2 regions of the Pelotomaculum sp. FP genome follow, and region 2 is predicted to be linked to the other one. Evidence: riboswitches for the same ligand, from Rfam matches in the RefSeq annotation. Region 2 holds a riboswitch; the other holds the start of a gene.

Region 1 (18,825 bases), on a different contig from region 2:
GCGGTCGGGGCCGCATTGTGTACGGTTGCCGGAACTGGAGTCGCTCCTTTACTGGGCGCAGGATTCGCAAAATTCATCGGGGGCGCAGTCTTCCCGGTAGGCCTGATTGCCATCGTGCTCACCGGTATGGAGCTCTTTACCGGCGACGCGATGTTAGGGCCTTTGTCTGTATTGCAGGGTAAGATCGGCTGGGGCAAGGTTTTAAATAACTGGCTCTGGGTTTATATCGGCAACTTAATCGGCTCACTGGCTTACGCTTATATCATGGTTTGGGGTCCCTTTACTCAGGGCGCATTGGGCGCCGCCGAGCCCAATGCTTTCGGGCTCAACGCGGTGGCAATCGCAGTGGGTAAAACGCTGGCCTACAAGTCAGTCGGCAGTATCGGTCTGTGGTCATGTTTCCTGGCGGCTATCGGTTGTAACTTCCTGGTTAACGTAGCCATCATGCTGGGTATTACCGCCAAGGAGTTCATCGGCAAATTCTTCGGTATCTGGTTCCCGATCATGGCCTTCGTTGCCACCGGCTTTGAGCACTGTGTGGCCAACATGTATTTCCTGCCTACCGGTCTCTGGATCACTCAGTTGTTCCCCGGCCTGGTGGACAAATCAACAACAGCAGCGAATGGAACAGTCACCTACTGGAGTCCCCTCCTGCACAAATTTGGTGGGCTGACCTGGGGTGATGTGTGGCTTTGGAACATCATTCCCGCTACCCTTGGAAACATCGTGGGCGGCATGATTTTCGTCGGCTTCGTTTATTATTTCGCCTTCCGTAACGAATTCCCGGAAGATCTAATGAAATAAGTATTATGGTTGCAGGCGCTTATATCTAGCGCCTGCAACTGGAGTAAGACGGCTTCAATGTTTGACAAAAGGGCGGTTTTGAAACTGCATGGCGGCAATATCCCTGCATTTTGGAACGGCTTTTCCCAGTTATTATCTATTGTGTATTAAACAGACATTTCTTACTCGGAAAGGAGTATTCTCAATGCGGATGTCCGTACCGGCCTGTATCAGCTTGGGTTTGGCTACGGTTCTGGTAATATTTTCGTATGCGGTTAATCCTGATCCGGCCCTCCTCCGCACAGCGCTGCCGATGCTCGGTTTGTTGGCGGCTATTCCGTTAATTCTTAATCAAATGAACATGCGCCAGGCAGACCGGGTGGATATGCGGGATTTCAAACTATACCCGATCGGGGACTTAACAAAGTTAGGCGCGGGAACTCCGGTACGCCTGCAAGGCACCGTGGAAGCGACTGCGCTAAAATGGTTAAACCGCCCAAATTTTCAACTTAAGGATAACAGTGGTAAAATCAAGGTCTTTATGTTTGCGGCGCCGCGTGAGAATATCAAGATAGGGGACCGGGTGGAAGCGGCAGGAAACCTGCGTTCCTTTGGGGTGAAAAAAGAAAAAATCGTATGGGGTGTTAAGATTCAGAAATTAAACCGTTAAAAGCGAATCGAAAGGAGGAACAGCTATTGTCAGCCTGCGCCTGTGGTGAAAAAGTGGTATTAAGCCATGAAGAAGAGTTTATGAAACTGTTGGACAAGTACCGTAATTACAAAGGGGGTCTCATCCCGGTACTGCAGGGAGCCCAAGACATATACGGATATCTCCCGAAAGACGTACTGCAGTCAATCGCCAAGGAACTGAATATGCCGTTTAGCAAAGTATACGGGGTGGTTACTTTTTATGCCCAGTTCCACCTCAAACCGCGCGGCCGCAATATAATCCGCATTTGTCTCGGCACTGCCTGTCACGTGCGGGGCGGCGCTAAAATACTTCAAGCCGTTCAGGATCACCTTGGAATTAAGCACGGGGAAACAACAGAAGACCTTCGTTTTACCCTGGAGACCGTGGCCTGTATCGGCGCCTGCGGCCTTTCGCCTTGTATGATGATTAACGATGATACGCATGGCCGGCTTAATCCCAAGGCTGTTGGGGCGATCCTGGATACTTATGAATAAGGGGGTGGGAGAGTATGAATAATTTAAACGATTTGCGTGCGAAGTTTCAGGAAGAATACAAACAGAAGCTCAGCCGTCCCCGTATTGTTGTAGGTCTGGGGACGTGCGGCATCGCCTCCGGCGGTGGAAAGGTAATGGAGGCCATTAAAGAAGAGGTTGCAGCCCGTGGTCTGGATATCGATATTGACTTCACCAGCTGCATCGGTATGTGTTACCGGGAACCGATGGTTGAAATAGCCCTGCCGGGCACTGCCAGTGTTGTATACGGAGATATTTTCCCGGATAAAGTAGCCCAGCTGCTTGAGAGCCACGTCGTGAATAAGACGCCGGTGTACGAGTGGGCAGCCATCCAGATTCCCGGCGAGGCCACTCCTTACGAAGGCATTGACATAATGGAACAATCCCCTTATTACGAGAAGCAGGTCCGTTCAGTTACCTCCCGCCTCGGCCGGACAAACCCTGAAAATATTGGTGAATACATTGCCACCGGCGGTTACGAGGGGCTTGAAAAAGCTCTCGGTATGGAACGCCAGGCGGTCATTGATGAAGTTAAGAAATCTGGTTTAAGAGGCCGTGGCGGCGGCGGTTTCTCCACCGGCATGAAATGGCAATTTGTATATAATGCCCAAGGTGATAAGAAATATGCCGTGTGTAACGCTGACGAGGGTGACCCGGGCGCATTCATGGACCGCAGCGTGCTCGAGGGTGACCCGCACGCAATACTGGAAGGTATGATGATCGCCGGTTACGCTATCGGCGCCGACGAGGGGTGCATCTACTGCCGGGCTGAATACCCGTTGGCCATCCGCCGGCTCAACCTGGCCATCGCCCAGGCTGAAGAGCTTGGCATATTGGGTGAGAACATCCTGGATTCTGGCTTCAACTTCCATATTAGAATCAAGGCCGGCGCCGGCGCCTTCGTCTGCGGCGAAGAAACCGCCCTTTTGAATTCCATCGAGGGTAAGCGCGGGATGCCGCGTGTCCGCCCGCCTTTCCCTGCCAATTCGGGTTTGTGGGAGAAGCCGACCTGTCTTAACAACGTGGAATCTTACGCCAACGTACCCTTCATCCTCAGGAACGGCGCCGAATGGTACGCGGCCATGGGTACCGAGAAGAGCAAGGGCAGTAAAGTATTTTGCCTGACCGGTAAAGTAAACAACACTGGTTTGTGCGAAGTTCCCATGGGCATTACCTTAAGAGAAGTTATCTTTAACATTGCCGGCGGTATCCAGGGCGGCGGGACGTTCAAGGCTGTGCAAAGCGGCGGGCCTTCCGGCGGCTGTCTGCCCACATCAAAACTGGACCTTAAGATTGATTATGAATCGCTGACAGAAGCAGGTTCCATGATGGGTTCCGGCGGTCTGGTGGTCATGGACGAAACCACCTGTATGGTTGACGTGGCCAAGTTCTTCTTGAATTTTACCCAGAACGAGTCCTGCGGCAAATGTACCCCGTGCCGCGAGGGGACCAAAAGGATGCTTGAGATCCTGCATAGAATCTGCGACGGTCAAGGTGTTATGGAGGACCTCGATACCCTGGATCGGCTGTCCACTGTGATTACAAAATCAGCATTATGCGGGCTTGGACAAACCTGCGCGAACCCGATTATAAGTACCCTGAGATACTTCCGTGATGAATATGTGGCGCACATCGTCGATAAACGTTGCCCGGCCGGAGTCTGCGCGGCCCTCTTGGTCTATACAATCATTCCGGAGAAATGCACAGGCTGCGGCGCATGCTTGAGAGCCTGTCCGGCCTCGGCCATCACCGGCGAGAAGAAACAGCCCCACTCAATCGATCCGGCTGCCTGTATCAAGTGCGGCGCCTGCATTAACAAGTGTAAATTTGACGCCATAGTCAAAGCGTAAGGGAGGGGGAAAATTGGCTAACGTAACCCTTACCATCAATGGCAAAGAAGTGACTGTCCCGGCTGGGACCAGGGTACTGGACGCGGCCAGGGAAGCCGGTTTCTTTATTCCCACCTTCTGTCATGACCCGGAAATCCCGGGTTATGGTGGTTGCCGCATATGTGTTGTTAATGTTAAAGGAGCACGTTCGTTGATGGCTTCCTGCGTTACGGAAGCTACCAACGGCATGGTGGTTGAGACGGAGTCACCCGATGTAGTGGAAGCACGCAAGACCATTCTCGAACTCTTGCTGGCCAACCATCCCATGGACTGCCTGACCTGTGACAAAAACGGAGACTGCCGGCTGCAGGACTATGCTTACCGCTACGGCGTCGGGCAGTCGAGCTTTAAGGGTGAGAAGCACAGCTATCCTCTTGACAATTCAAACCCGTATATCACCCGGGATTTGAATAAGTGCATCCTGTGCGGCAGGTGTGTGCGCACCTGCGCCCAGGTGGAGGACCGCCAGGTCATAGACTTTGCCTACCGCGGCTTCCAGACCAAGGTGGCGCCGGCCATGGATACCAGTCTGGCTGAATCCATTTGCGTATCCTGCGCCCGCTGCGTGGCGGTGTGCCCGGTTGGGGCGCTTACCTACACCAACCTGGCCGGTAAAGGCCGGACCTATGAAATTGCGAAAAAACAGGTTACCTGTTCGTTCTGTGAGTCCGGCTGCCAATTTGATCTCAACTATAAGGGCGACAAGGTTATCGGTGTGACTGCAAAAGCGCCGGGGCAAGGGCGACCGCTCTGCCTTAAAGGACGGCTCGGTATGGAGCTGCGTTACAGCGACCAGCCGCTTGCTCCAATGCTCAAGAAAGACGGAGAGTTTGTTGAAGTATCCTGGCCGGAAGCACTGGAGCTGGAAGATGTACTAGCCAAGCTCAAAGAGCTGGAGAAATAAAGATTAACTGCTTAACTCTATAAATGAACTCCGAGCCATACTATCTAAACCAACAGGGCATGATAGCTGGCCGATAGGGTTCAGTGGGAAACTGCTGCGCCTCCCGCAATTTGGAAAGGAGTGAAGTTCTTAAAGGGAGGTTATTAATGGTGGCAACAGTTACGCTTACCATAGACGGTGTCCAGGTCACGGTGCCGAAAGGTTCCACGGTCCTGGAAGCCGCAGAGAGTGTGGGTATCTTCATCCCCACCTTCTGCCATGACCCGGAACTCAGCAAACCTGGCGCCTGCCGTATTTGCGTGGTGGAAATACCAGGCGCCCGCAACCTGCCGGCCTCCTGTGTGACCGAGGCCACCGAGGGCATGGTTGTATACACCGCCTCAGAGGCGGTATTAGAAGCGCGCAAGACCAACCTGGAACTCCTGTTGGCCAACCATCCCGAGGACTGCCTTACCTGTAACAAGAACGGTGAGTGCAAGCTGCAGGATTACGCCTACTATTATGGGGTCAAGGCCGGCGCTTTCCCGGGGGAAAAACACAGCTACCCGATCGAAGATGACAACCCGTTTATCGTGCGGGATATGAACAAGTGCATCCTGTGCGGCAAGTGCGTCCGGATGTGCCAGGAAATTCAGGGCAATAACGTAATCGACTTTGCTTTCCGCGGTTTTAATGCCATTGTCACCCCTGCCATGGGCTCGACCTATAGCGACACGGATCTATCCAACTGTGTCTTTTGCGGCAACTGCGTATCAGTTTGCCCGGTCGGCGCCCTAAGCGAAAAAGGGATGCTCGGCAAAGCCCGCAAGTGGGAAATAGAAAAAGTAACCACGACCTGTCCTTACTGCGGTGTAGGCTGCTCTTTCGACCTTAATGTCAAGGACGGTAAGGTTATCGGGGTCACCTCAACCGAAGGTGATGTCAATGGGCGCGCCCTGTGCGTCAAAGGCCGCTTCGGTTACGGGTTTATCAACCACCCGGACCGTCTGAAGAAGCCTCTGATTAAGAAGGACGGTAAGTTTGAGGAAGCTACCTGGGATGAAGCTATCGCTTTGGTGAACAAGAAGTTTGGCGCGGTTAAGGACAGCTACGGTCCGGAAGCCATTGCCATCCTTTCCTCCGCCCGCTGCACCAACGAAGAAAACTATTTAATGAACAAACTGGCGCGCGCAGCGCTCGGTACCAACAGTATCGATCACTGCGCCCGTCTCTGACACGCTCCTACTGTCGCCGGTCTGGCGGCAGCATTTGGAAGCGGCGCTATGACCAACAGCATCCAGGAAATTGCCGATGCTGACTTTATCCTTACCACCGGGACCAATACCACCGAAGGACACCCCGTCATCGGCATACAGGTCAAAAAAGCCTTACGAAAAGGGGCCACCCTGGCTGTGGTTGACCCCCGTAAGACTGAAATAGCCGGTTTGGCCAATTACCACCTGCAGATTAATTCCGGCTCCGACATAGCTCTGTTAAACGGCCTGGCCAACGTGATTATTGCCGAGGATCTCTGGAACAAGCAATTTGTAACAGAGCGCACCGAGGATTTTGAAGCGCTAAGAGAAACAGTTGCCAAGTACACGCCCGACTATGTTGCGGAAATAACCGGCGTGCCGGCAGAAACCATCAAGGAAGTAGCCAGAGGCTACGCCAAGGCTAAAAACGCCACTATTCTCTACACCATGGGTCTGACCCAGCATATCTGTGGTACGCACAACGTCTTTGCCGTGGCCAACCTGACCATGCTCTGCGGCCAGATCGGCAAGGAGTCCAGCGGGGTTAACCCGTTGCGCGGCCAGAACAACGTCCAGGGCGCCTGCGACATGGGCGCGCTGCCGGCCTTCTTCCCCGCCTACCAGCCGGTGGCTCTTGAGGCGAACCGGACCAAGTTCTCGTCCGCCTGGGGTGTTGACGAGCTCCCGTCCAAGCCGGGCTTAACTGTCGGTGAAATTATCGACGAAGCAGGTAAATCTGTAAAAGCTATCTACATCATGGGCGAGAACCCGGTCCTGTCGGATCCTGACGCCAACCATGCCGCGCACAACCTGGAGTCGCTTGATTTCCTGGTAGTGCAGGACATCTTCCTGACTGAGACGGCGCAGCTGGCCGATGTGGTCCTGCCCGCGGCAAGCTTTGCCGAGAAGGACGGCACCTTCAGCAATACCGAGCGGCGTGTCCAGCGCGTACGCAAGGCAGTCGAGCCGCCGGGAGAGGCCAAGCCCGACTGGGAAATTATCTGCATGGTTTCTAATGCGCTTGGATATCCCATGAATTACGGCTCAGCCAGTGAGATTATGGAAGAGATAGCCAAAGTCACCCCGTCCTACGGCGGCATCAACTACGCCAGGCTGGAACAGGGCAGCCTGCAGTGGCCCTGCCCGACACCCGAGCACCCCGGCACCAAGTTCCTCCACGCCGGCAAATTCGGTCGCGGGCTGGGCAAGTTCCACCCGGTGGAGTATATTCCGCCCAACGAAATGCCCGATGAGGAGTACCCGCTCATCCTCAGCACCGGACGCAGGAGATACCACTACCACACCGGTACCATGACCCAGCGGACCGGCGCCCTGGAGGTATTCTACCCGACGGAATACCTTGAGATTAACTGCATTGACGCTGCCAAGCTGGGGATCGCGGAAGGCGACAAGGTCAAGGTTACCTCCCGCCGCGGTGAAGTGGAACTGGCTGCCAAAATTACTGAAATTGTAATGCCGGGTATGGTGTTTACCTCGTTCCAATACCCGGATGTGCCGATCAACAAGTTAACCAACGCGGCGCGCGACCCGATCTCCAAGATTCCCGAATACAAGGTCTGCGCGGTGAAGGTAGAGAAGGCAAGTTAAGTATTACTTGAAGAAACCGGCTCCCATATAATACGGGAGCCGGTTTCTTTTTAGATTTAGAGATCTCATAGTGTGTTTGGCGGTAAACAATGTTTGAAGTTAGCAATTGTTCTGCTAATAGTAACTGTTGAAGGAAATATTCTTTCTTTCAGAATGGTTAAATGTAATAATATGTCGATAAACAAACTTTTAACTTAGGAGGAGAAAAAATGATTAGAATTCCGGTTGAATCAAGTAATTTAGCATCAGTAGGATATGAGAGTGAAACATTAACTCTTGAAATCGAGTTTATTAAGAGTGGTATTTACCAGTATTTTGGTGTACCGGAAGAAGTTTATAATGAATTGATGAATGCAGGCTCCAAAGGTAGTTATTGTAATCAATATATTAAAAAGGCAGGTTATTCTTATATGAAAGTTAGTTGATTAAATAAGAGTTATTTTATAATATTTCCTTTTGGGTAAGATTTATCTAACATAATAATCTACTGGAATCAGTCCTAATTTTAGGAATCAGAAAGTTTCAATAAAGGGCATACAGCAACTGAAAAAACTTTTGCAGGAAAGCTGGTTTAGGTTAGCGAATAAGACAAGAACAAGTAAGGATTTCTGAGGGAAATAATGATTGAGAAAGATTTTGACATCCCATTTATTTCTGATTTAGCCCTTTATGAAAAACAAATCCAACAGAATTATCGCCCAATTATTGCAGTACATAAATGGTTTGCCAGACGCCCCGGCACCTTATTCCGGGGGCTTTTGTTGTCTGAGTTTGTTGAAGGTGCTTTAAAGGATAATTTTTATAAGGCACACACCTTAAAAGGTATTAAAATAGCTGATCCGTTTATGGGTGGGGGGACACCGCTAATTGAAGCCAATCGGCTTGGGTGCGATATTACCGGCTACGATATTAATCCAATGGCGTATTGGATCGTTCGCCAGGAGATTGAACATCTTGACCTTGAGTCATATCGTAAGGCGGCAGTTGATCTTCAACAACGACTGGAAAATGAAGTTGGCTCCTTTTATAGAACTATTTGCATGGAGTGCGGTTCTCCAAATGCTCATGTCAAGTATTTCATCTGGGTAAAAACACTAAAATGTGATGAGTGCGGGAGCATTTATGATTTGTTGCCTGGGTTTTTGCTTGCAGGGAATCAGCGCCATCCAAAAAATGTGATCATTTGTTCTGCTTGCGGGGAATTGAATGAGGTGGAGGATAGGAAACAACCTGGTTTTTGTCATGCTTGTGGTGTGGTATTAAAAATTAACGGGCCGGCCACTCGCAACCGTTGCGAGTGCCCTCATTGTGGGAAAATAAATATCTACCCTAAGCCTTTAGATGGCGCTCCTCAACATCGTATGATAGCAATAGAGTATCACTGTCCTTTATGTAAGCCCAACCATCAGGGCAGGTTCTTCAAAAAACCGGACCGGGAAGATCTAGAGAAATATGAGATAGCTTCTGAAACTTGGAGACGATTAAACCCTAGCTTTGTTCCTGACGATGAGATCCCGCCTGGTGATGAAACCGACCGCCTTCTAAGATGGGGTTACCGGAGATACCGTGAGATGTTTAATGAGCGGCAGTTGTTAGGTTTGGAATTAAGCTGCCAGGCTATTTCTGGACATTCTGAGGAAAAGATTCGAAATGCATTAGCAACAAATCTTTCTGATCTGCTTCGCTACCAGAACATGCTCTGCCGTTACGATTCTATGGCACTGAAATCACTTGATATATTTTCAATACATGGCTTTCCAGTTGGACTGATGCAGTGTGAGTCCAATCTGCTCGGTATCCCGAACGGTGAAAAAGGATCAAACATTGGAAGCGGTGGTTGGTCTAATATTATTCTTAAGTATGATCATGCTAAAGCCTACTGTGCTAATCCCTTTGAAATTCGGCATCAAGGCGGGAGAAAAGTTCAAGTAGCGATCAGAGGAGAATGGATTGGAGAACACCGTAACACTTCCATGTCACCGGAAGATAGAAATGTTGCGCTTCATTGCTGCAGTTCAACCTTCATTGATTTACCCCCCGAGTCTCTTGATGCTGTAATAACCGATCCACCTTATTTTGCCAATGTACAGTATGCTGAATTGATGGACTTTTGTTATGTATGGCTGCGCCGGTTAGCTATAGATACTAGTGGAGTATTTAATAAATCTTCCACAAGGGACATAGAAGAATTAACCGGCAATATTACGATGGAACGGGGACTTTCACATTTCACCGAAGGAATGGCAGCCATTTTTGCAAAAGTGGCGTGTTCGTTAAAAGAGGGGGCACCTTTAGTCTTTACCTACCATCACAATAAAATTGAAGCATATTTACCTGTTGCAGTTGCAATCCTTGATGCTGGACTGACTTGTTCTGCCTCAATCCCCTGTCCGGCAGAGATGGGTGCTTCTATTCACATTAACGGGACAGGTTCATCAATAATTGATACGGTTTTTGTCTGCCGCTCAACTGGTACAGTCCCACGGCGTACCATAGTATCCAAGTCCCAAGAAATAGCTGAATTGGTTAGGGAAGATTTGGAGCTTATTCTAAAAGGTAACGTCAAGTTAACGCATGGTGATATACGCTGCATAGCTTACGGTCATCTTATCCGTTTAGCTGTTTGGAACTTACGCAAGAATTGGGATATAGATGTGTCAGCATCAGAGAAGATGAAGGTGGTGGCACAGGCTATAAATAAACTCGGGGGTTGGCCTTCTATTGAAAGATTTTTGTCAGATGTCTTGGCAAACGCTCCCTGTTATCAAAGTTTAATAGCTCATGAAAAACAAGAATCTTATGGAGGAGAAGAAGATGAAATATCCTTTTGAAGTGCCGTTCACCTTTATTGAAGCCAATCCAGATGTATACATTTCCGCTGTCTTCTCCTGCCTTGAATCAGAGTTCCTGGTACTGCCTAAAGGCAATGGGTTTATCGACTATACCGTATTTGAGACAGGTTATGAAGTATTAAAGCGGGTAACAAACGGGTTCCAAAATATCGCGCCGGTCCCTATAACAAGGGCTGCTTTTCAAAATCCGATGATTATTATCGTATTAAGGGCAATGCTTGGATTTACTCCCCCGGAATGGGCTTATGTAACTACACAACGTACAGGTATCGAAATAAATCAGGGTTTCGTTCGAACTTTAGACAGAAATATTCGCATGGCGCCTTTGACACCATTAGGTAGCGGTCTCATTAAAAAAGAACGAGTGGAAGCTTTAATAGAAACTGCTTGCCAGTTACTTAACTCGCCGGTTCCGGAAGTTGAATCGGATAAAATTCATAGATTAGATAAGGCAGATACAAGCGCTGGCCCATCTGCTATAAGAACGATGTCAAGTATGGGGGTACCTTATGCCATGCTTTTATATGAACGATTCTTGGGGCGACCTTTTGCCGGACACAGGGACTCAGTTTCCGAATTGATTGGCGATAGTCTTGAATCGGCCATTGAAGAGGTATTAACCAAGGCCGGTGTTAGTTACAGGAAAACAAAGAGGGCGGAACGGATTGCAGGATTTGACCAGGCCCCGGATTTTATAATACCGAGTGAATTTAATCCTCAGGTAGTTATCGAGGCTAAGATTACTGAAGATGACGGTACGGCGCGTGATAAAGTTACTCGTGTGCAACATCTTGCCTCTATTAGTTTAGCAGGAAATCCAAGAACCCCTAAGTTTGAAGTTATTGCTTGTATCGGTGGGCGTGGGTTCGGTGTCCGTCGTGAGGATATGAAAAAGTTATTGATTGCTACAAGAGGTAAGGTTTTTACACTAAAAACACTGGACGCCCTTGTGGAATTTACAAGGTTGAGCGAATTTAAAACAAAATAACCTGACCAGTTTTATTTTTTTGTTAATGGAAGGGAATTAACAATTATTGTTGAAATTGAATATCATCCCAGCCGCCAGGCTTAAGCAAAGCCTGGTCTTCTTATGTTGTATGGAGAGTGGGGATATGTTACATTGAATACATTACCTGGCAAGGATGATATTGATTTATTCCTAATAAAAGTATCAGTTGTATTACACCAGCAACAGTTTATGCTTTAGCTATATTATAAGGTGTGGGTGTGTAAAATAAATCAGCGGGGATTATGGACAGCCTTTTCACAAGCTGGTTATGGTTTGGTGTAACTTCCAGATTAAAAATGGTAAGGGAAATTTGTAAATGGGAAAAGACGAGCTTCGCCAATTGCTGGATGATGTAAAGAATAATAAGGTTGAAGTGGGAGAGGCTTTAAACATTCTTAAAGACCTACCTTATGAAGACCTGGGATTTGCCATGTTAGACCACCATCGTGCTCTGCGCAAGGGCTTTCCTGAAGTTGTTTTCTGCCAGGGCAAGACCGTGGACCAGGTCGCGCGGATTTTTGATGCCCTCTGTGGGGGGCGCCGGAGCATCCTGGGTACCCGCGCCACCAAAGAAGCTTTTGCAGCGGTGCAGGGAGTTTATCCTGACGCCGTCTATCATGAACTGTCGCGTACCATCGTCGTACACCGCGGCGAGCCCCCGGTAAAGAAAGGCAACATCCTGCTCATGAGCGCCGGAACAGCTGATATTCCAGTGGCCGAAGAGGCTGCCGTTACCGCTGAAATAATGGGCAACCACGTGGAGCGCGCTTATGATGTCGGCGTTGCCGGTATTCACAGGCTCCTCGATAAACTGGACTTGATCCGCTGGGCAGATGTAATCATAGTTGTCGCGGGTATGGAGGGCGCCCTGGCCAGCGTGGTGGGTGGGCTGGCTGACCAGCCCATTATTGCAGTGCCAACCAGTGTTGGGTATGGAGCCAGCTTTAACGGGCTTGCCGCGCTTTTATGTATGCTTAACAGTTGCGCCACTGGTATGTCCGTGGTAAATATTGATAACGGTTTTGGCGCAGCCGCTATGGCCAATGCCATTACCCGGATGATTGAACAAAAAGTTGGCGCGGCCCTCATGGAGGTTGAGGAAAGTAATTCCCCATCCGGTACCGGGCTGCGTGACATAAAGAGGGCGAACGTATGAAGATAGCCTATTTTGACTGTTTCTCAGGGATTAGCGGGGATATGTGCCTGGGCGCCTTAATCAGCGCCGGGGTTGATTTTGATATTTTAAAAGAGGAGTTAACCAAGCTTTCTGTGCAGGGATATGTCCTGCGTTGTGAAAAGGTCAGGCGCAGTGGTATAACAGCGGCTAATATCTTTGTGGATATGCTGGATGAGCCACAGCCGGAAAGGCGTCTTGCAGACATCAAGCAGGTTATCGACAATAGCGAACTGCCTGAAAGGGTAAAGGGAAAAAGTAAAGCCGTCTTTGACCGCCTGGCTATAGCGGAGGCGACTGTGCACGATACCGCGCCGGAGCAAGTCCAATTCCATGAAGTAGGCGCCGTAGACGCTATTGTGGATGTTGTAGGTACGGTGCTTGGTCTTAGCTTGCTTGGGGTGCAGCGGGTATATGCTTCACCACTGCCCATGGGCAAAGGTTTTATCAGATGCATGCACGGGATAATCCCCTCACCAGCCCCTGCAACCCTTGAAATTTTGCATGACGTCCCTATATATGGGGCAGGTATTGAAGGCGAACTGGTCACTCCAACCGGGGCCGCCCTCATTTCCACCCTGGCGGAAGCTTTTATTGATATGCCGGCGCTTGTAGTGAAAAAGGTGGGCTATGGGTCCGGCAAAAAAGTGATGGAGCGCCCAAATATATTGAGGTTGATTGTTGGTGATAAACATGACCAGCAGCATCATCACCCTCATGAACACAAGCATGGTGAGAGCAGCCACCCGCACCAGCACGGGCATTTACACACGTAGCCCCGTGCCCAAGACAGTCAAAAAATATATGTCAAGGGACCTATTATCAGGTTATTCCGGTTTCTTGGACGCGCTGTCCATTAAAGAACAGCGCGTCCAAATTTCCTTTTTATGCATAAATATTCCCACATTGTAAATAATAGCTGCGAATAATATGGAAACAATTTATCAGGAGGGAACACCATGGAACTCAGTGCTCGTAACAATCTAAAGGGCCGCATCAAGGACATTAAAACAAATGAAATTAATGCCGAAGTGCTCCTTGATATAGGCGGACAGGAAATGTGTTCAACAATTACAGCTGGTTCAGTGAAAAGGATGAACTTAAAGGTTGGTGACGAAGTAAGCGCGCTAGTCAAAGCAAGTTCTGTAGTAATTGGTAAATAGATTCCTTCTTAAACATCCCAAAAGCCCTTCATTTGACCTATATTAAATGAAGGGCTTTTGTATACCGCGTTCATCCTGTAATAAAGGGGAATCGACTCATTCTGCAAGCGCTGATGGTATGTTTGGCGCCGCTTCAGTTTAACACTGAAATACCGGGCGGCGGCGCGCACAAGGGGTTATTAAATATTGATGCTTTGGTCATAGCGGCAATTTTAGGCTTGTAGTGGACTTCATATTTAATTCCTGTGTCAAATGGTCAATTTCATGTTTCACTGAGCGAAATTTGTGTAAAAGCTCCTGTGCGAGTGGCGTTAGTCTGGTTCCTTCGCCTACCTGTGTGTGGATCAGCAGGATTCTCCAGCTGTCTTCCACCGTCTTAATTTTACCCAGGGCCGAGCGATAGGATATCCCCAATTCCCTTGCAGTCTGGACCATCGAGCCGGAGAAGTCAATGTGCGTCAATATAGTATAAAGGACTTCATCGAAAACTACCCCATTTTTTTCCAGACAAAGCTTACTGCCGGTTTTGGAACCAGAGTTTGCTTTGTTGGATAAATCCTGTAAACGGGTATACTTGTGTTCAGCTGGACGGCTTGCCGCCTTTGTGTTGTCTGGTAACGCAGTATTGGGTTTAATTGAGTCTATCAGCTTAATTGTATCTATTGGGCGGCCTATTTTTGTTTCAACTTTCTTTTTGATCAACTCAGCTTGCTTCAGTTTGCGAAGTATGGCACGGCGGGTCTTCCTGTCGCGGCCGTGCTTTTTGAGTAGTGTAGTAAAATATTCGCTGATGGAAATAATTTGCTGGTTCATCACCATTTTGTCCGCTAGAAAAATCACGTCTGATTCTGAAAGCGGTTTGCTTTTAGAAACCTCTTTGCTCAAATTGACAGCAGAAATCTCAGCGACCTGGGGATAACTCATGTCTGCAAGAAGCAGCGAATTAGCCAGGGCGCGCTCCTTATGACAGTGGACAACATCATGCAGCAAGGCTCCGGCAAGAATTGTATCAACATCCAGAAATGCGCCTGCTTTATTCAAATGATTAGTCAATGCCAGAGCAAGACCTGCTACTAGATAGCAATGTGCCTGAAAATACGGATTGACTCTAATTGTTTGTAAAATTTGACAACATGAATCAAAGGTGATAGCTGCTCGATTGTTCAGGTGGTTCAAAAGGAAACGGCGATCTTCCTGTGTGTTCATGTCCAGCCGAACGGCTACGTCCGTAACCTCCACATCTACAGCATCATGTTCCAAATTTTTTAATAGTCCCTTTAAACCATCAGGGTAAGAAGTATTCACGATCGTATTTATGTACTTAGCTGAAATAAGTTTCGGGTGTCCCCGCAGGCTATTTATAGCTGGATATATAATGCCCGGTTTACCTGCTGAGTGGTAACGGGCAAGTATTTTATTCACTGTGGAAGCACGGACGAGGGGGTTATCCGCAGGCAGGATAAAGAAAGCCCGTACCTCCGCTTCCAGAGTCTTAACTCCTTCCTGCACCGAGGAGTACATACCCTCATTGAAATGGTTATTAATAATTATTCTGACGTCGTAGTTTTTTAACGCGTCTATAACTTCAAGCGCCCGGTAGCCTACCACTACCCTTACATCGGAGATCCCGGCCTGAAAAAAACACCGTACGGCATGTTCGACAGCAGTAAAATCTCCGAGTTTTAATAAAGGTTTGAATTCCCTCATCTGAAAAGAATAACCTGCAGCGAGTATTATGGCTGCAATTCCGTCAGCATCACAAATCACGGCTATTTCGCCACCTTATATTTAAAACAATGGACAGTTCTAATGGAAAAGACACATAACATAACATAACATAACGCTAAATGACGTGATATAAATATAATAAGATATAATTTGGTTGCTGTCAATCTACTCGGTAAGCTGTGCGATGAATATAAGTTATAGGTGATTTTTTTATGCGTGAAATAGCCAGGACATTGTGTATTTTGTCAAATCGACCAGACTTTACAGTCAATAAAAAAGACCGGTCAACCGGCCTTTAAGTAACTATTTTACTTGATTTGAATTATACTTCAGCTACAATTTTGCCTGTTTCGGTCACATCATAATCCCCCAGTCCCAGGAGTTCTTTTTTGAACTCATGGGACTGTATTATTTCAAGTACAGCTTGGAACTGGGGCTTGTCCGCATCTTCTTTCTTCATCACCAGTTCATAGCGTTCTTTTTGCAAGGGCACAAAATCGATCCCGCGAGCTTGCAGGGACACCTTTTCGATGCCCAGGCCCACATCGGCTTCCCCCCGTGCGACAGCGCTCGCCACGGTAAGGTGGGATAACTCTTCTGTTTCATAGCCGTTAATTTGGCTGCTGTCCAATCCCAGGAGCCGGAACTGCTCGTTTAATAGGACCCGGGTGCCGCTGCCCTTTTCCCGGTTTATGAAACGTATTCCTGGACGGGTTAAATCTTGCCAGCTCTTGATCCCTTTGGGATTGCCCTTGGCCACATAAAATCCCTGCATCCGGCAGGCTAAATGTACTATTAACGTTGGAATACCGGGAAGCAGGCGGCGAACGTAGGGGATATTGTACAGATCCCTTTCCCCGGCCCAAAGATGGACTGCGGTCATGTGGACCTTTCCCTGGTAAAGAGCCAAAAGGCCGTTAAAGCTTCCCACATGGTGTCTGAGAGCGCCGACTCCATTTGGATGCCGCTCCAGGTGGCGGGCCAAAATGTCAAGAAGGACGTCCTGGCCGCAGATTACGATTCTTTGCAGATTAGAGGACGGTTCCTCAATATCCGGCGCTGTTGCAGGAAGTGAACGGGCAGCGGCGGAGTATGGCGCCGCCGTTGACTCCAGCTTTTTCCCCAGGTTTTTATAGGCTTCAACATCTTTCTGATCAACCCGAATCTTACGGCCAACACGGTAAGCCGCCAATTCTCCCCGTTTTATCAATTCATATACTGTATTCTTGGCAATTTTTAGTGTGCTTGCTACTTCTTCGGGAGTTAAAGAAGAATCTTCTTTCACAGGTATTCCTCCACCAGCTATTCTGCTATTTATTATATCTTATTTTTATTAATTTGATAATTATTTTTTGTAGTGTCAAATTTGTTTTTACGGGGTGGTAAACAGTTATTTAGCAAGAAATTTCCTTAATGTTAATAAACTGAGCTTATAAACGAGATTTCCTAATACTGGCTTTAAGATAAAGAGTGTTCTTTGTAAGGGGCTGAATTATTAAAAATTAATGATACGTAATTTAGCTAGCCATATTGACAAGCACTACGGATTATTTTATTATTTGGTAGTAGCATTATGTTTAGTATTGTATGGTGTCATACGGTATTGTAATGATTACAGAGGGGAGTGTATTAACTAGCTAAAAAATGATTGATAAAAAAGTGAGCCGCATTTCATGTTGTGTCATGTTATGATGTTTTTAACATAATACATGCATCCCTGTTTGGAGTAGGTAATTATAATCTTTAGTATAACAAAATTTACATATTAGGAGAGAAGAAGCCATGAAAAAAATATTAATTTTTTTAGCGCTCATGTTATTTGTTGTAGCAGCTGTTACGGGGTGCGGCGGAGAAAAAGAACAACCGAAAACTGAATTAAACGTTTCGGCGGCTGCCAGCCTGACGGATGCTGCGGGAGAATTAAAGACAATCTATGAAAAACAACATTCAGATGTGACTATTACTTATAATCTAGCCGCCTCCGGCACCTTGCAAAAGCAGATTGAGGAGGGCGCCCCGGCAGATTTATTTATATCCGCAGGCAAGTCCCAAATGGATGCCCTGGCCCAAAAAGGCCTGATTGTGGATGCTTCCCGTAAAGACCTGCTGGGGAACGAACTGGTACTGATAGCCGGGAAAGACAGCAAGCTTACAGAGTTTAACGGAATGACCGACGCGAGCGTTGAAAAGATCAGTATCGGTACACCTGAAACGGTACCTGCCGGCAAGTATGCAAAAGATACTTTAACTGCTCTTAAGCTCTGGGAGCAGCTTGAACCCAAAATGGTTCTTGCAAAGGATGTGCGCCAGGTCCTTACCTATGTGGAAACCGGCAATGTGGATGCAGGGCTGGTTTACCGCACCGATGCAGCAACCAGCAACAACGTTAAAATTGTAGCCGCTGCTCCTGCCGGCTCCAGTGCGCCTGTAGTTTATCCCATGGCGGTAATCAAAAGCACCAAGCACCAGAAAGAGGCCGAGGCATTTGCAGCATTTCTGACGAGTGACGACGCAGTTAAGGTTTTCGAAAAATATGGATTCAAAGTCCTCAAGTAGTAATTTATGATGTTCTTGCAGCAAATCGACTGGCACCCGGTAATTCTTTCTATTCGGGTGGCAATAATCGCAACGATTGTCGTTACATGTCTTGGATTGCCTCTAACCCGGTTGCTGGCTCGCAGAGAGTTTTATGGCAAGGATGTACTAGAGGCGGCGATAACGCTGCCCCTGGTGCTGCCGCCATCAGTCGTTGGCTACGGCTTGTTGCTGCTAATCGGCAAAAACGGCCTGTTGGGCAAAGCTCTGGCTGATGTGGGCATTACTTTCGTATTTACCTGGTGGGCGGCCGTCCTTGCTTCCACCGCGGTGGCTTTCCCGCTGATGTACCAGAGCGCCAAAGCAGCTTTTATGAGCGTGGACGTTAACTTTGAGAAAGTGGCCAGGACCCTGGGTGCAAGTGAACTGAGAATATTTTTTACGATTACGCTCCCACTGGCCTGGCCGGGTATTCTTGCGGGCCTGGTGCTGACCTTTGCCCGCGCCCTGGGTGAATTCGGCGCCACTTTGATGGTTGCCGGCAACATACCGGGCCAGACCCAGACTATTCCAACAGCCATATATTTTGCAGTGGAATCGGGAAATAATGTCATGGCCAGAACTCTGGTCGGAATCATTACTATATTCAGCTTTCTTGTTATATTCTGGGTAAATCGCTGGGCTAAAAAGCAGAATTATTAAGGTATTAAAGGTGATTATATGTTAGAAGCCAGCCTGACCA
Region 2 (12,318 bases):
GGTGGGCAATACCACCAAAGCGGTAACCAAGGGTTATGCCATCGGCTCCGCCGGTCTTGCCGCCATTGTGTTGTTTTCCTCCTACACCCAGGAAATCACCAGGTTCAGGGGCGAGGCGCTCAGCTTCAATATCGAGGACCCCTGGGTTCTGGCAGGTCTTTTAATTGGCGGAGCGCTGCCCTTCCTCTTCTCCTCACTGGCCATGGGCGCCGTCGGCAGAGCCGCCAACGAGGTGGTCAATGAAGTACGCCGCCAGTTCAAGGAAATAAAAGGCATCATGGAAGGCAAAGCAAGGCCGGAATACGGCCGCTGCGTCGATATCGTCACCAAGCGGGCCATCAAGGAAATGATGTTGCCCGGCCTGATCCCGGTTGTAGTGCCCATTCTGGTCGGCTTTCTGTTGGGAGCAAAAGCGCTAGGCGGTATGCTGATGGGCGTAATTATCACCGGTCTCTTCCTGGCCGTGATGCTGACCGCCGGCGGCGGCGCCTGGGACAATGCCAAGAAATACATCGAAGACGGCAATTTCGGCGGCAAGGGTAGCTTTGCCCACGCTGCGGCAGTGACCGGGGATACTGTGGGTGACCCCGCCAAAGACACCGCCGGCCCGGCCATCAACCCGATGATTAAAGTGGTCAACATTGTCGCCCTTCTCATCGTAAGCTACGTGGCCATGATTGTACGTTAAAAAAAGTCTCACATATAAAAAACGGGGACTCCCGGTACGCACCGGCAAGGTCCCCGTTTTTTTATGATATACACAATCTCGCTGATAAACTTACCCCACGCTTCGCTCTCTGAAGGCAATTTCCCTTTTCTGTTCCAGCAAGTCGACAAAAGCTTCAAGCCGGGTTTGTATACCCGCTTCACCAGAGTGCTCATCCATGATCAGTGTCAGGGAAGGAATATTCAAGTCGCAACTGACATCAGGCAGTATGCTTTCAGCTACGATTTCGGGCATGCAGGTAAATGGAAACACCTGGATTAGTCCGTTATAACCGGCCTTTGCATAAAGGACCGCAGACCCTATTGTTTCCTGGCCATGCCCGCCGACGAAATGCCGCAGATATGGATGAGCCGATGCGCAAACCTCATTTCTCCGTCTTTCGCCTTTCAATAATCCTCCAAGGAGATGGTTGTTTACCCATTCACTTAAGTAAATAGAACGATCCACTTCAACCCCCAAAGTGCCCAGACTGCGCTCCAGGTGCTGGTTCGAAAAAGGCTCCAAAAGGGTGTAAATCTCCCCGACAAGGCCAATTTTTAAGACTGTTCTCTTATCGTCAACCACTACCTCCCTGAGCGCATCTCCGGCTTTTTCCACCGCGTAATTTAAACCATCCCAGGTGCAGGCGTCATCAATGAGGGCCAGTGCCTTCCGGTAAGCTGCGTCCGTTGCTCCAACCACTGTTTCACGAGGACGCAGTTGGAAAGAAGCCCTTTCAACGTCATCGACCGCCTTTGCTTTCCTGTAGCCAAAGCGAACCGCCTGGAAAATATCCCGCCAGGACTTCTTTCCTGCGATTCGTTTTATTTTTGCCAGTAATTCGGTAATATGGCGGTCAGGCGGTTCAAGCACAATAAAATCCATATCTCGACCGATATCCTTTAATATTGCATGTTCTATCTGGGCGTAATAGCCAAAGCGGCACGGTCCGCAGCCGCCGCCCATGATCACGGTATCGGCGCCCAGTTCACCAGCCTCTATAAAGTTGCCAAGGTTTAATTTCAAGGGCAGGCAGGCAAATTCAGGACCATGCTTCACCCCAAGACTCAAAGTTCTTTTACTGGAAGGCGGCGGTACCACAACATCCAAGCCCAGGCGCTGCAGCATCGCCTTTAAAGGAATATACATGTTCCCCATATGGGGAAAGGTTACCCGCATTCATGATCCTCCGTTCCTTTAATGTCTTTTGTTGCTCTATAAAATTTGAGTATGGACAATTTCATGAGTTTTATGCAGAAATAAACCCAAGGCCGGGCGCCTTGGGATAAGCTTTCAAACATGTATGCAAGTCAGCCCCATAACACATGCCGCTGGCACAAAATTTGCAGAAGAGAATAATATGAATCCTGCTTTGTCCAAGTCTTTTTGTGGGTGCGGTTTCAATCGCACTTGCGCAGTGAAGCAGTTTAAGGGATTTCTGCTCACCTTATTAATTCTGCTTTTCTATGGGCCATGTACGAATGAATTCGCACCCGCATTTATTAGCAGAGCAATGCTCAGCAGAGGAACTTTGCAAAATAGTCCAGTACCAGGGAGGTTCACTTGCTGTAGAAAAGGCCTACTTTTGACAGCAGCGCCCACCTTCTATACAGACGGCGCAAAGAACCTCTGCAGGCCTGATAATTTTCTATCGTCTCTCTGAACAAACGGCGGGCTTTCTCCTTGTCGTTGTAATTTAAAAACAAACTGCCCGCCAAGTAGTGGATTTTGGGTGATCCGTATTGCAGCAACTGTTGGTAAAGATTATCAATCTTTTCACCGTCCTGACTTTGTTGGAGGTAAATTCTTGCCAGATACAGGTATGGTTCACCGAAACTTATCTTTGGGTTGATGACAACCGCTTTTTCAATCTCAGCCCTGCCCTCCTCGATCCGGCCAAGTTGATAATACGAGGCCCCACGGTAAAAATGAAATAAAGGGTGGTCCTCCATCTTGTCAGCCGCTCTATTTAAATATGACAAAGCCTGCTCATATTGCCCCTTCTGCAGGAAGGATTCGCCGAGCTCCAGGTAGGCTTCAGCGTTGGCGGGATTGACCCTTACTTCTCTCTGTAGTTCCCGCACTCTGTTGGACCTCCTCCAGGAGGCGGTAAAATCAGGTAATAAGCCAATAAAACGCCTCTCTACAAGGAAAAGAATCAACAGCATGACAACAAGAGCTAACAAGGGGTTGCGGGTGAGCAAGGTTAATAATATGTAAAATCCAAATATTTTCATGTTGACCCTCCGTGGTAAGGATATAGAATCATTATATCAGATAAACCAGGGTTGAAAAAAAAAGAAATTCTACTTTTTTCCTATAAACATGGAGGAAATATAACAATTTTGTTGAATATATACAGCAGTTTGAAGTATCCAGCTCACCCCCCTGATTATATCTCCTGCGTATTATAGAATCTTTGTAGAAAGTGAGCGTTGAAAAATGGCAGATTATACGGTTCAGCAAGTGCTTATCGATTTCAACAAGGAGTTTACGCAGATTGCTCTACCTGAAGATGCTGTTAAGCTTGTTAGACCACAGGATGGTTTATTAAAGTCGCTCAGAGAACATGATGCCCCTTTCATCAAGATCTGCCCGCCGCAGGTAAATACGGATATATTTTTTGATATCTTGAAAGAGGTTTCCGTCATCACTGTAAAACACAAACCGGACTTGGAGGGTGATATTAGCGAAATTTTCAGTGCTTTACCGGAGGATGCCGCGGCCAGAGAAACTTTTGTCAGACAAGCTTTCACACCTGGTACAAACCTGTTGGATTATTTCAAAAAAAAGGTATCACCCGAGACCTTTGGTTTTATCTTAAGCCATGCGGTCAGGCCCTTTATGAAGCTATACGCCCGGCAGGTTTCTGCTTTTTATGACCCGGAGCAGTGGTATAAAGGAACTTGCCCGGTATGCGGCGCCAGGCCCACCCTGGCGTTGCTGGAAAAGGAGGACAAGAAGAGATACCTCTATTGCGGTCTGTGCGAGGCAAGGTGGCGGTTCCAACGTCTGGGCTGCCCATATTGTTTGAACCACGAATCGCGGTTCTTCACGGTGGATGGCATGGAGCAATACCGCGTTTATTATTGCGACAACTGCCACGGCTATATTAAAACTGTCAACGAGTCCATGCTAGATAGCAGCAGTTTGGATTTATTCTGGGAAGATATCAATACAGTCCATCTGGACCTGCTGGCCATGCAGGAAGGTTATGTCAATCGACCAGCTGAAATTATTGAAAAATAATATAATTCCAGCAGGAGATCTGTCTGAAATGGCGTAATTAAAATTGTAAATATTTGAAAGGGGTGTAATTTTATATGCCGCACATAGGAGCTCCCGAGTTGATCCTTGTTTTGGCGCTGGCTTTAATTATCTTTGGACCCGGCAAATTACCCGACCTTGGTAAGGCGGTTGGTAAAACGATCAAAGAATTTCGCCGTTCCTCCAACGAAATAATGAACGATGTGGAAACAGCAGCGAGTGGTGACAAAAAAGAAGAACAACAGCTAATTAAGGCAGCAAAAAGTTAAAAACCCCCACTCCAAAAACCGCCCGTCATATTAGTGAGGGAATAAACCATGGCTAAAAAAACCGACGAAATGACCGTTATTTCGCATTTGGAAGAACTACGTCGGGTTTTAATTATTTCCATTATTTCAACAACCGTACTTGCTGTGGCATCATACTTTTTCAGCGACAGAATTTTGGCGTCTCTGATGGAACCGCTCACCAAACTTGGCCAAAAAGTATTTTTTACCGGTATCACCGAGGCCATATTTGTAAAAATCAAGATATCTTTCTTCACTGGTTTTCTGGCAGCCCTGCCCATAATCCTATGGCAAATCTGGAGTTTTATTATTCCTGCTCTAAAAAAGAATGAGCGGTTATATTTTACCCTGTTTGTCTTTATATCCTTTATCAGCTTTTTAGGTGGAGTTGCTTTCGGATTTTTTGGGGTTTACAGTATGGGGGTTATTTTTCTGCTCCAGTTTGCCGGCCCCACTCTGACTCCACTCCTGACAATCGACAAGTATATATCTTTTACCATTTCTTTTCTCCTACCCTTTGGAATTGTATTCGAGTTTCCATTAATAAGTTTTTTCCTGGCCAAACTTGAACTGGTGACATACAACTTTTTTGCCCGCAACCGCCGTTATGCGATACTGGGTGTCGTAGCCCTGGCAGCGATAATCACTCCTACCCCGGACTTGATTACCTGCCTCATCGTTAGCGGCCCCATGTATTTGCTTTTTGAAGTAAGCGTGCTGGTTGTACGCATTGTCGAACGCAGGATTGCTCGCAGGAGAGAACGTGAGCGACTGGCCGAAATGGCGGAACCAGCAGTCACAGTTAAATAAACAAGGCTGTGGATATTAATGGTGAAAGGAGGCTTCTAATTTTAAGAATATTCTATAGATAATAAATTTTCAGGAGAGAGAGGCACTAAATTTACTCCGAACCTGGCGATCTAAGGCTTAATATGCTATGATTTCCAGGTCGTTAGGGTATATAAGGGAAACCTGTATGCCTCCCATTTGGAAAGGAGTAGCGTCATTCAGCTATTTACGCGCACTTTTTTGGATAAGGAGGTCAGGTTTGTGAAGCAAAAGATTAGCCGTCGCGATTTTCTGAAGATACTTGGAATTGGTACCGCCGGGTCGGCCTTGCTTAATGGTGTAACAGCCGTGCCGGCCTTAGCCAGCACGGCGGAAGACAAGCTACCTACCTTCGCTTTGGGTGAATTTAAACTGGCCAAGGCCAAAGAAACCCCTTCAGTTTGTGCTTTTTGTGGGTGTGGCTGCGGCCTTATTGTTTATTCGAATGAAGAAGGCAGGATTTTGAACATAGAAGGAGATCCGGACAACCCGAATAATGAAGGCAGCATGTGCTGCAAAGGTATCGCTCTTGGCGACGCCAATACTATTATCGACCCGAAGAACCGCAAGCGTACAGTTAATGACCGGCGGATTATGGACGTTCTGTACCGTGCCCCCGGCGGCGCCAAGTGGGAGAAGAAGGATTGGGATTGGGCTCTTAGTGAAATAGCCAAACGGGTCAAAAACACCCGTGACGCCGCCTTTGAAGAAAAGGACGCAAATGGGGTCACCGTTAACCGCACCCAGGCCATCGCCCACATCGGCAGCGCCTCCTGCGATAACGAGGAGAATTACCTCTTTCAAAAAATGATGCGGTCATTAGGGGTTATCAACATCGACCACCACGCCCGCCTCTGACACTCCTCCACAGTGGCCGGTCTTGGCCAAACATTTGGCAGGGGTGTTATGACCAACAGTTTCACGGATTACAAAAACTCGGACGTTTTCCTGATTATCGGCGCCAACCCGGCAGAAAACCACCCGCAGGTTATGCGCCACATGGGCAGGGCCATGGCCGAAAGAGGCGCCAAGGTTATCGTCGTTGATCCCAGGTTTACCAAAACGGCGACCAAAGCGGATATTTACGCGCCTCTACGCCCCGGCACTGATATCGCATTTCTTTACGGTATTATGAATTACGCTCTTGAAAACAACTTATACTTCCATGACTATGTCGCCAATTACACCAACGCCTCATATCTTGTGAGCCCTGAATATGCCCTTAATGAAGGAGCGTTTAGCGGTTTAACGGAGAAAGACGGCAAATTCTCCTATGACAATACAAGCTGGCAGTACCAAAAAGACGGGGATACCATTAGAAAAGACCCCTCCTTGCAGAATCCTTTCTGTGTATTCCAAATTCTGAAGAATCAGGTCGCCCGCTATGATATCAAAACCGTATGCAGCATCACCGGTACTCCGGAAGATGTATATAAGAAAGTCTGTGATCTCTATTGCTCCACCGGCAAGCCCGATAAGGCCGGCAACCTGATTTACGCCATGGGTATTACCCAGCACACCTACGGCAGCCAGAACGTCCGGGCAACAGCCATGCTGCAGCTGCTACTCGGCAATATCGGCATCGCCGGCGGGGGCGTCAACGCCCAGCGGGGTGAGTCAAACGTGCAGGGTTCCACGGACCAGGGGATCCTCTATCACCTGCTCACCGGTTACCTGGGCTCACCTAGCGCGACCGCCCATGCTAATTTGCAGCAATATATCGAAAAAGAAACGCCCAAGACAGGTTACTGGTCGAATAAGCCCAAGTTTTTAATCAGCATGCTCAAAGCATGGTATGGGGATAAAGCGACTCAAGAAAACGACTACTGCTTTGACTACATTCCCAAACACGACGGTAAAGACCACTCCCATATGGCCATTTACGAGGCTATGGCAGCCGGTACAGTCAAAGGCTATTTTGCCTGGGGGCAAAACCCGGCGGTCGGCGGCCCCAACGCCCTTGCCGCGCGCAGCGCGCTGGAAAACCTGGACTGGATGGTGGCTGTCGATCTGTTTGAAACAGAAACCGCCGCCTTCTGGAAGCGTCCCGGCGTCAACCCGGCCGATATCAAAACAGAGGTATTTCTCCTGCCAACCGCTTTTTCCTACGAAAAAGAAGGGACCGTGGCCAACAGCTCACGCTGGATCCAGTGGCGCTGGAAAGCTGTTGAGCCGCCTGGAGAGGCCAAGAGTGACCTGTGGATTGCCTATAATATGTTTAAGGCCATCCGTAAGGAGTACCAGTCCGGCGGCAAATTCACCGACCCGATTAACAACCTGGTCTGGGACTACGACATGCCCGGCCACGACGAGCCGGATATCATCAAAATAGCCAATGAGATGAACGGTTATGTAGTGGGGGATGGAACCATTCTGGATTCTTTCGCCAAATTAAAAGATGACGGCACTACAGCTTGCGGTGTATGGATTTACACCGGCTACATGTTTGTCGATCCGGTGGCCAAAGTACCTGCTTCACAGCGGCGCGACCGTGAAGACAAAAGCGGACTGGGGCTCTTCCCCAAATGGACTTTTGCCTGGCCTGTCAACAGACGTATCGTCTACAACCGCAACTCAGCCGATCCTTCCGGCAGACCTTGGGATCCGAAAAGGGCTTTGGTTTCCTGGGATGGAGCGCAGTGGGTCAACAACGACGTGCCTGACTTCGGGTTTAAAGATGCCGCAACCGGGGCCTTTATTACACCTGATAAGTCTGCCGTCAATTCCTTTATCATGACCACCGAAGGACAAGGGCGCCTGTTTGCTCCAACGGGCATGAAGGACGGGCCGTTGCCTGAGCACTATGAGCCGGTTGAAAGCCCGGTTAAAAATGCCATGGGCAAATACCAAAGCAACCCGCTGGCAACCAGGTACAAGGGTGACTTTGCCAAGCTGGCAGAAACCGCCAGTCCGGATTTTCCCTACATCGGCACCACACCACGTCTGGTCGAACACTATCAGAGCGGCGCCGTAACTAGAAACTGCCCCACCCTGGCTGAAATACAGCCGGAAATGTTCGCCCAGATTTCTTTAAGCCTGGCCAATAAGTTGGGCGTCAAACCCGGCGACTGGGTGCTGGTAAGCTCCGCGCGAGGCGAAATCAAATGCAGGGCCAATGTCATGCCTGTGGTTAAGCCGCTGCAAGTGGCCGGCAAGGAATTGGAAATAGTCAGTCTGCCATGGCACTGGGGTTACCAGGGAAGGGTACCGGGCGCATCTGCCAACGAGCTCTCTCCCGCAGTCGGTGATCCCAACACCATGATTCCCGAATCCAAGGCTTTTCTGGTTAATATCAGAAAAGCATAGGTTCATACAATTCTGCTCGCGCTTTAATTCCAAGCAGAAACCGGAGGTGTTAAGATGTCGAAAGGTGTTTTGGTAGACGTTACCAGATGCATTGACTGCAAGAGCTGCATGGTCGCCTGCAAAGTATGGAACGATTTACCATCCAGGAAGACGGAATTTTCAAATGATCTGGATGCGGGGCAATTAAACTCCGACACATATACGGTAGTAAACAACTGCATCAGTGAAAACGGCGACGAGGTAGTCTGGCGCTTTGTCAAAAGGCAATGCATGCACTGCAAAGAACCTGCCTGCGAGTCGGCCTGCTTCACCCACTCGTTCGTTAAAACCAAGGAAGGGGCGGTTATTTACAAACCAACCGTGGTTGACCAGGACTACTGCGTGGGCTGCCGTTACTGCATGATCGCCTGCCCCTTTGGCGTACCGACGTTTCAGTGGGAAAAAGCATTCCCCTACGTTGAAAAATGTACTTTTTGCTATGAACGCACCCAGCAAGGCCTTAAAACCGCCTGTACCCAGGCCTGCCCCACCGGCGCTTTGAAATTCGGCGAGAGGGAAGAACTGCTTGCTGAGGCCTGGGAGCGCATCAACACCAACCCCAGATACGTCAAGCATGTCTACGGGGAAAAAGAGTACGGCGGCACGTCCTGGCTGTATATATCGGACGTCCCCTTCGATCAGCTGGGCTTCAAGACCGAAGTATTCAACCGTCCTGTTACGGAAAAGTCAATCCCATCCTTGACCTGGCAGGTACTCAAGTGGACTCCCTACATCTTCGTCGGGTGGGGCGCCCTGCTGACCGCCATGCGCGCTTACACCAAGAGGCGCGCTGAGGTGCACAATGAGGAGGAAATGTACGGGCCTGTTGATCCCAAGGAGTAAATTTCAGTTAACTGGAGGTGAGAATATATGTACGGAAGAAATTGGAGCTTTAGAATTACCTGGTTCAGAATACTGATGATCATAATGGTGCTTATCGCGGTTGCAGCTGCCCTGTACCGTTTCATCTTCGGACTGGGAGCGGTAACCAACTTAAACGACCAGTGGCCCTGGGGCCTGTGGATTGGCTTTGACCTCCTGTGCGGCATCGCACTGGCGGGCGGCGGCTTCAGTACGGCGCTGGTCGTCCACGTCCTGCACCGGGACAAATACCTCCCCATCGCCCGCGCAGCGCTGTTAACTTCCTTGCTTGGTTACATTATCTCCATGGTCAGCCTTTTCCTGGATATCGGTAGATGGTTTAACTTCTGGAGGCCTTTCTTTTACTGGGGTTTCCACTCGGTATTGTTCGAAGTATTCTGGTGTATTTCACTATATACGACTATCCAGGTCCTGGAGTTTGGTGATATCTTCTTTGAGAAGGTGAAGTTCCCAGCTTTGAAAAAGATCCTGGGCTACATGATGACGCCGCTGCTGATCCTTGGCATCGTCCTGCCCAGCCTGCACCAATCCTCCCTGGGTTCGCTCTACATCGTTGCTATTGATAAGCTCTACCCACTGTGGTGGTCCATGCTGATCCCGTTCTTCTTCGTCTGGTCCGCTTTCTTCCTGGGGCCGGCCATGGTTACCGTTGAGGGCACCCTGGCGTCGAGAGCTTATGGACGTCAGCCGGAGCTGCCGGTATTTCAAAGCATGACCAAGCTCACCATGTGGATGATGATCATCTACTTTATCGTCAAGATGATCGATCTCAACTACCGTGGTGTGTTCGGGATGGCCTTCAACGGTTCTTACGAGAGCAACATGTTCTTGATCGAAATGATTGTCTTTGTCCTGCTGCCGATTTTCATGTACGCCATCCCCTCCATTCGCACCAAATTGTGGGGGGTTGTAACGGCTTCTCTCCTGGTGGTAGTTGGTGTTGTGTTTAACCGCATGAATGTGGTCTTCACCGGGATGGCCAAGAGCGTGGGCGGCAGCTACTTCCCGAGCATCTGGGAATTCCTGATTACCATCGGCATGTGGAGCGCGCTGGCCCTGGCCTACCTGTTTATCGTAGAGAACTTCTCTATCCTGCCCAAGGAAGAGCATACTCACAGCACGCACACCAGCTACGGACCAAGCTTCCATGCTTAAATGCTAAGCAAAAGTGTCTTTTCTGGCGGGGGGGAGATCACATCCCCCCATTTTTTCTTGTTTGTCCAAGCATGCTTACTTGTTTTATAATAAACAAAGAATGTACGCGATATAAAATACAAATACCGGAGATGGATATTATGCACGAATGGGCGCTGGCGGAATCCATAATTGTTACCGTCATAAAAGAATCCGAAAAAGAAAAATTAAGCAAGATTTTAAAGGTTACGGTAAAAATCGGTGAGCTACAGTCAATTGAACTTGATATTTTTAAATTTGCCCTGGAAAATATGGTTGAGTTGTACAAACCTCCTGTGGATCTGGAAAATATTCACCTGGAGATAGACAGGTGCATCCTCAAGTGCAAAGTCTGCGGCAATAATTGGAACTACCGTGATACTCCCAAAAAACTGGCAGAGGACGAAAAAGAAGCTATCCATTTTGTGCCCGAAGTTGCCCATACTTATATGAGGTGCACCCAGTGCGGCAGCCCCGATTTTGAAATACTGCAGGGGCGCGGCGTGTGGATCGATTCAATAGAAGGGGAGAAATAATGGATCCAAGACTAAATATTATTAATAAAAGGTTGGAAAACATCAATAGAATCATTGCTGTCTCTGGTGGCAAGGGCGGCATCGGCAAAAGCCAAACCGCGGCGGCCCTGGCGCTGTATCTATCCAGCCAAAATTACCGGGTGGGACTTTTGGATTTGGATTTTTGTGGTCCCTCTTCTCACGTAATCCTGGGGATTGAAGGGGTTTTCCCGGAGGAAGACATGGGTATCATACCACCGCTGGTCAACGGTATTCGTTTTATGTCAATCACGTTCTTCAGCGGCGGTCAACCTTCTCCGCTGCGCGGGGGAGAAATCTCCAATGCCATCATTGAAATACTGGCCATAACCCGTTGGGAGTCACTGGACTTCTTAATTGTCGATATGCCTCCCGGCACCGGTGACCCAACCCTGGATGTAATCCGCCTGATGGAGAGGGTTGAATTTCTTCTGGTCACCACGCCGTCACGGGTGGCCCGGGAAGTAATGAAAAAGGAATTATCGGTATTGAAAGAGCTCCGCATCCCGGTCATTGGAGTCCTGGAGAACATGAAAATAAAAAAGGATTCCCCCGCTGGAGAGGCTCTGGCCGGCCTAAAGGTCCCCTTTCTTGGTTCAATTGACTTTGATGAAGGCCTTGAGGAAGCCCTGGGTGACACTGATAAACTGCTGCATACCAATTTTATCAAACAGTTGGGCCAAATACTGAGCAATTCGAAGATCATATAATAAATTGAAATCGCACCTGCATCGACTGATATTTTCATGATACGTGGCGCCGGCATAGCGGCCCCTATAAACGAACCTGCGAGGATCTACTGAAAATGGATCAAGAGAACAGCAAAAAAATATTTGTAATCGGCGTTGGCAACCTGCTTCTGGGTGATGAGGGTATTGGCATACATCTAATCCAGGCGATGAAAAAGGAGCGCCTGCCCCGTTATGTCGAACTGGTCGACGGTGGCACCGCCGGGATTGACCTGCTGTACTGGCTGGAAGAAGCAGATTACGCTATCATAGTTGATTGCGTTGAAGCCGGGGCAGAACCAGGAGCTATTTTTCGTGTTCCCGGAGATGAGCTGCTCATTAAATCCAAAGGCCAACTCATCTCCCTGCACGATATTAATCTTAGCGAAGTATTATTATTAGCAACTAAAATGAATAAGCTTCCCCCTACGATAATTTTTGGTATCCAGCCGGAGGCTATCGGTTACCAAACCGAGCTGTCACCAACCCTTCAAAATACACTCCCCCGTTTGATGCAACTTATAAAAAAGGAAATATTAAAAATTTTT

Evidence for each region. A riboswitch is a leader RNA that binds a small molecule or an ion and turns the genes downstream of it on or off. The one in region 2 is predicted to bind molybdenum cofactor.
Region 1: another riboswitch for molybdenum cofactor. It lies ahead of fdhF (formate dehydrogenase subunit alpha); the one in region 2 lies ahead of fdnG (formate dehydrogenase-N subunit alpha).

Annotation. Positions count from the first base shown of each region.
Region 1 is NZ_QFGB01000028.1:30,024-48,848, forward strand. It holds gene Psfp_RS12135 (formate/nitrite transporter family protein) at 1-804, shown strand, start outside; gene Psfp_RS12140 (hypothetical protein) at 989-1,453, shown strand; gene nuoE (NADH-quinone oxidoreductase subunit NuoE) at 1,534-1,968, shown strand; gene nuoF (NADH-quinone oxidoreductase subunit NuoF) at 1,983-3,836, shown strand; gene Psfp_RS12155 (2Fe-2S iron-sulfur cluster-binding protein) at 3,850-4,779, shown strand; molybdenum cofactor riboswitch at 4,796-4,916, shown strand; gene fdhF (formate dehydrogenase subunit alpha) at 4,929-7,622, shown strand; gene Psfp_RS12165 (KTSC domain-containing protein) at 7,832-8,047, shown strand; gene Psfp_RS12170 (DUF1156 domain-containing protein) at 8,243-10,453, shown strand; gene Psfp_RS12175 (hypothetical protein) at 10,437-11,462, shown strand; gene larB (nickel pincer cofactor biosynthesis protein LarB) at 11,800-12,639, shown strand; gene larC (nickel pincer cofactor biosynthesis protein LarC) at 12,636-13,433, shown strand; gene Psfp_RS12190 (TOBE domain-containing protein) at 13,617-13,820, shown strand; gene Psfp_RS12195 (DVU_1551 family NTP transferase) at 14,019-15,587, opposite strand; gene Psfp_RS12200 (helix-turn-helix transcriptional regulator) at 15,871-16,833, opposite strand; gene modA (molybdate ABC transporter substrate-binding protein) at 17,331-18,104, shown strand; gene modB (molybdate ABC transporter permease subunit) at 18,114-18,785, shown strand; gene Psfp_RS12215 (ATP-binding cassette domain-containing protein) at 18,804-18,825, shown strand, end outside.
Region 2 is NZ_QFGB01000062.1:8,970-21,287, reverse strand. It holds gene Psfp_RS17945 (sodium-translocating pyrophosphatase) at 1-688, shown strand, start outside; gene Psfp_RS17940 (CoA protein activase) at 779-1,885, opposite strand; gene Psfp_RS17935 (tetratricopeptide repeat protein) at 2,266-2,943, opposite strand; gene Psfp_RS17930 (formate dehydrogenase accessory protein FdhE) at 3,149-3,955, shown strand; gene tatA (twin-arginine translocase TatA/TatE family subunit) at 4,030-4,242, shown strand; gene tatC (twin-arginine translocase subunit TatC) at 4,291-5,070, shown strand; molybdenum cofactor riboswitch at 5,153-5,274, shown strand; gene fdnG (formate dehydrogenase-N subunit alpha) at 5,311-8,394, shown strand; gene Psfp_RS17910 (4Fe-4S dicluster domain-containing protein) at 8,449-9,276, shown strand; gene nrfD (NrfD/PsrC family molybdoenzyme membrane anchor subunit) at 9,304-10,470, shown strand; gene hypA (hydrogenase nickel incorporation protein HypA) at 10,611-11,024, shown strand; gene Psfp_RS17895 (P-loop NTPase) at 11,024-11,752, shown strand; gene Psfp_RS17890 (HyaD/HybD family hydrogenase maturation endopeptidase) at 11,848-12,318, shown strand, end outside.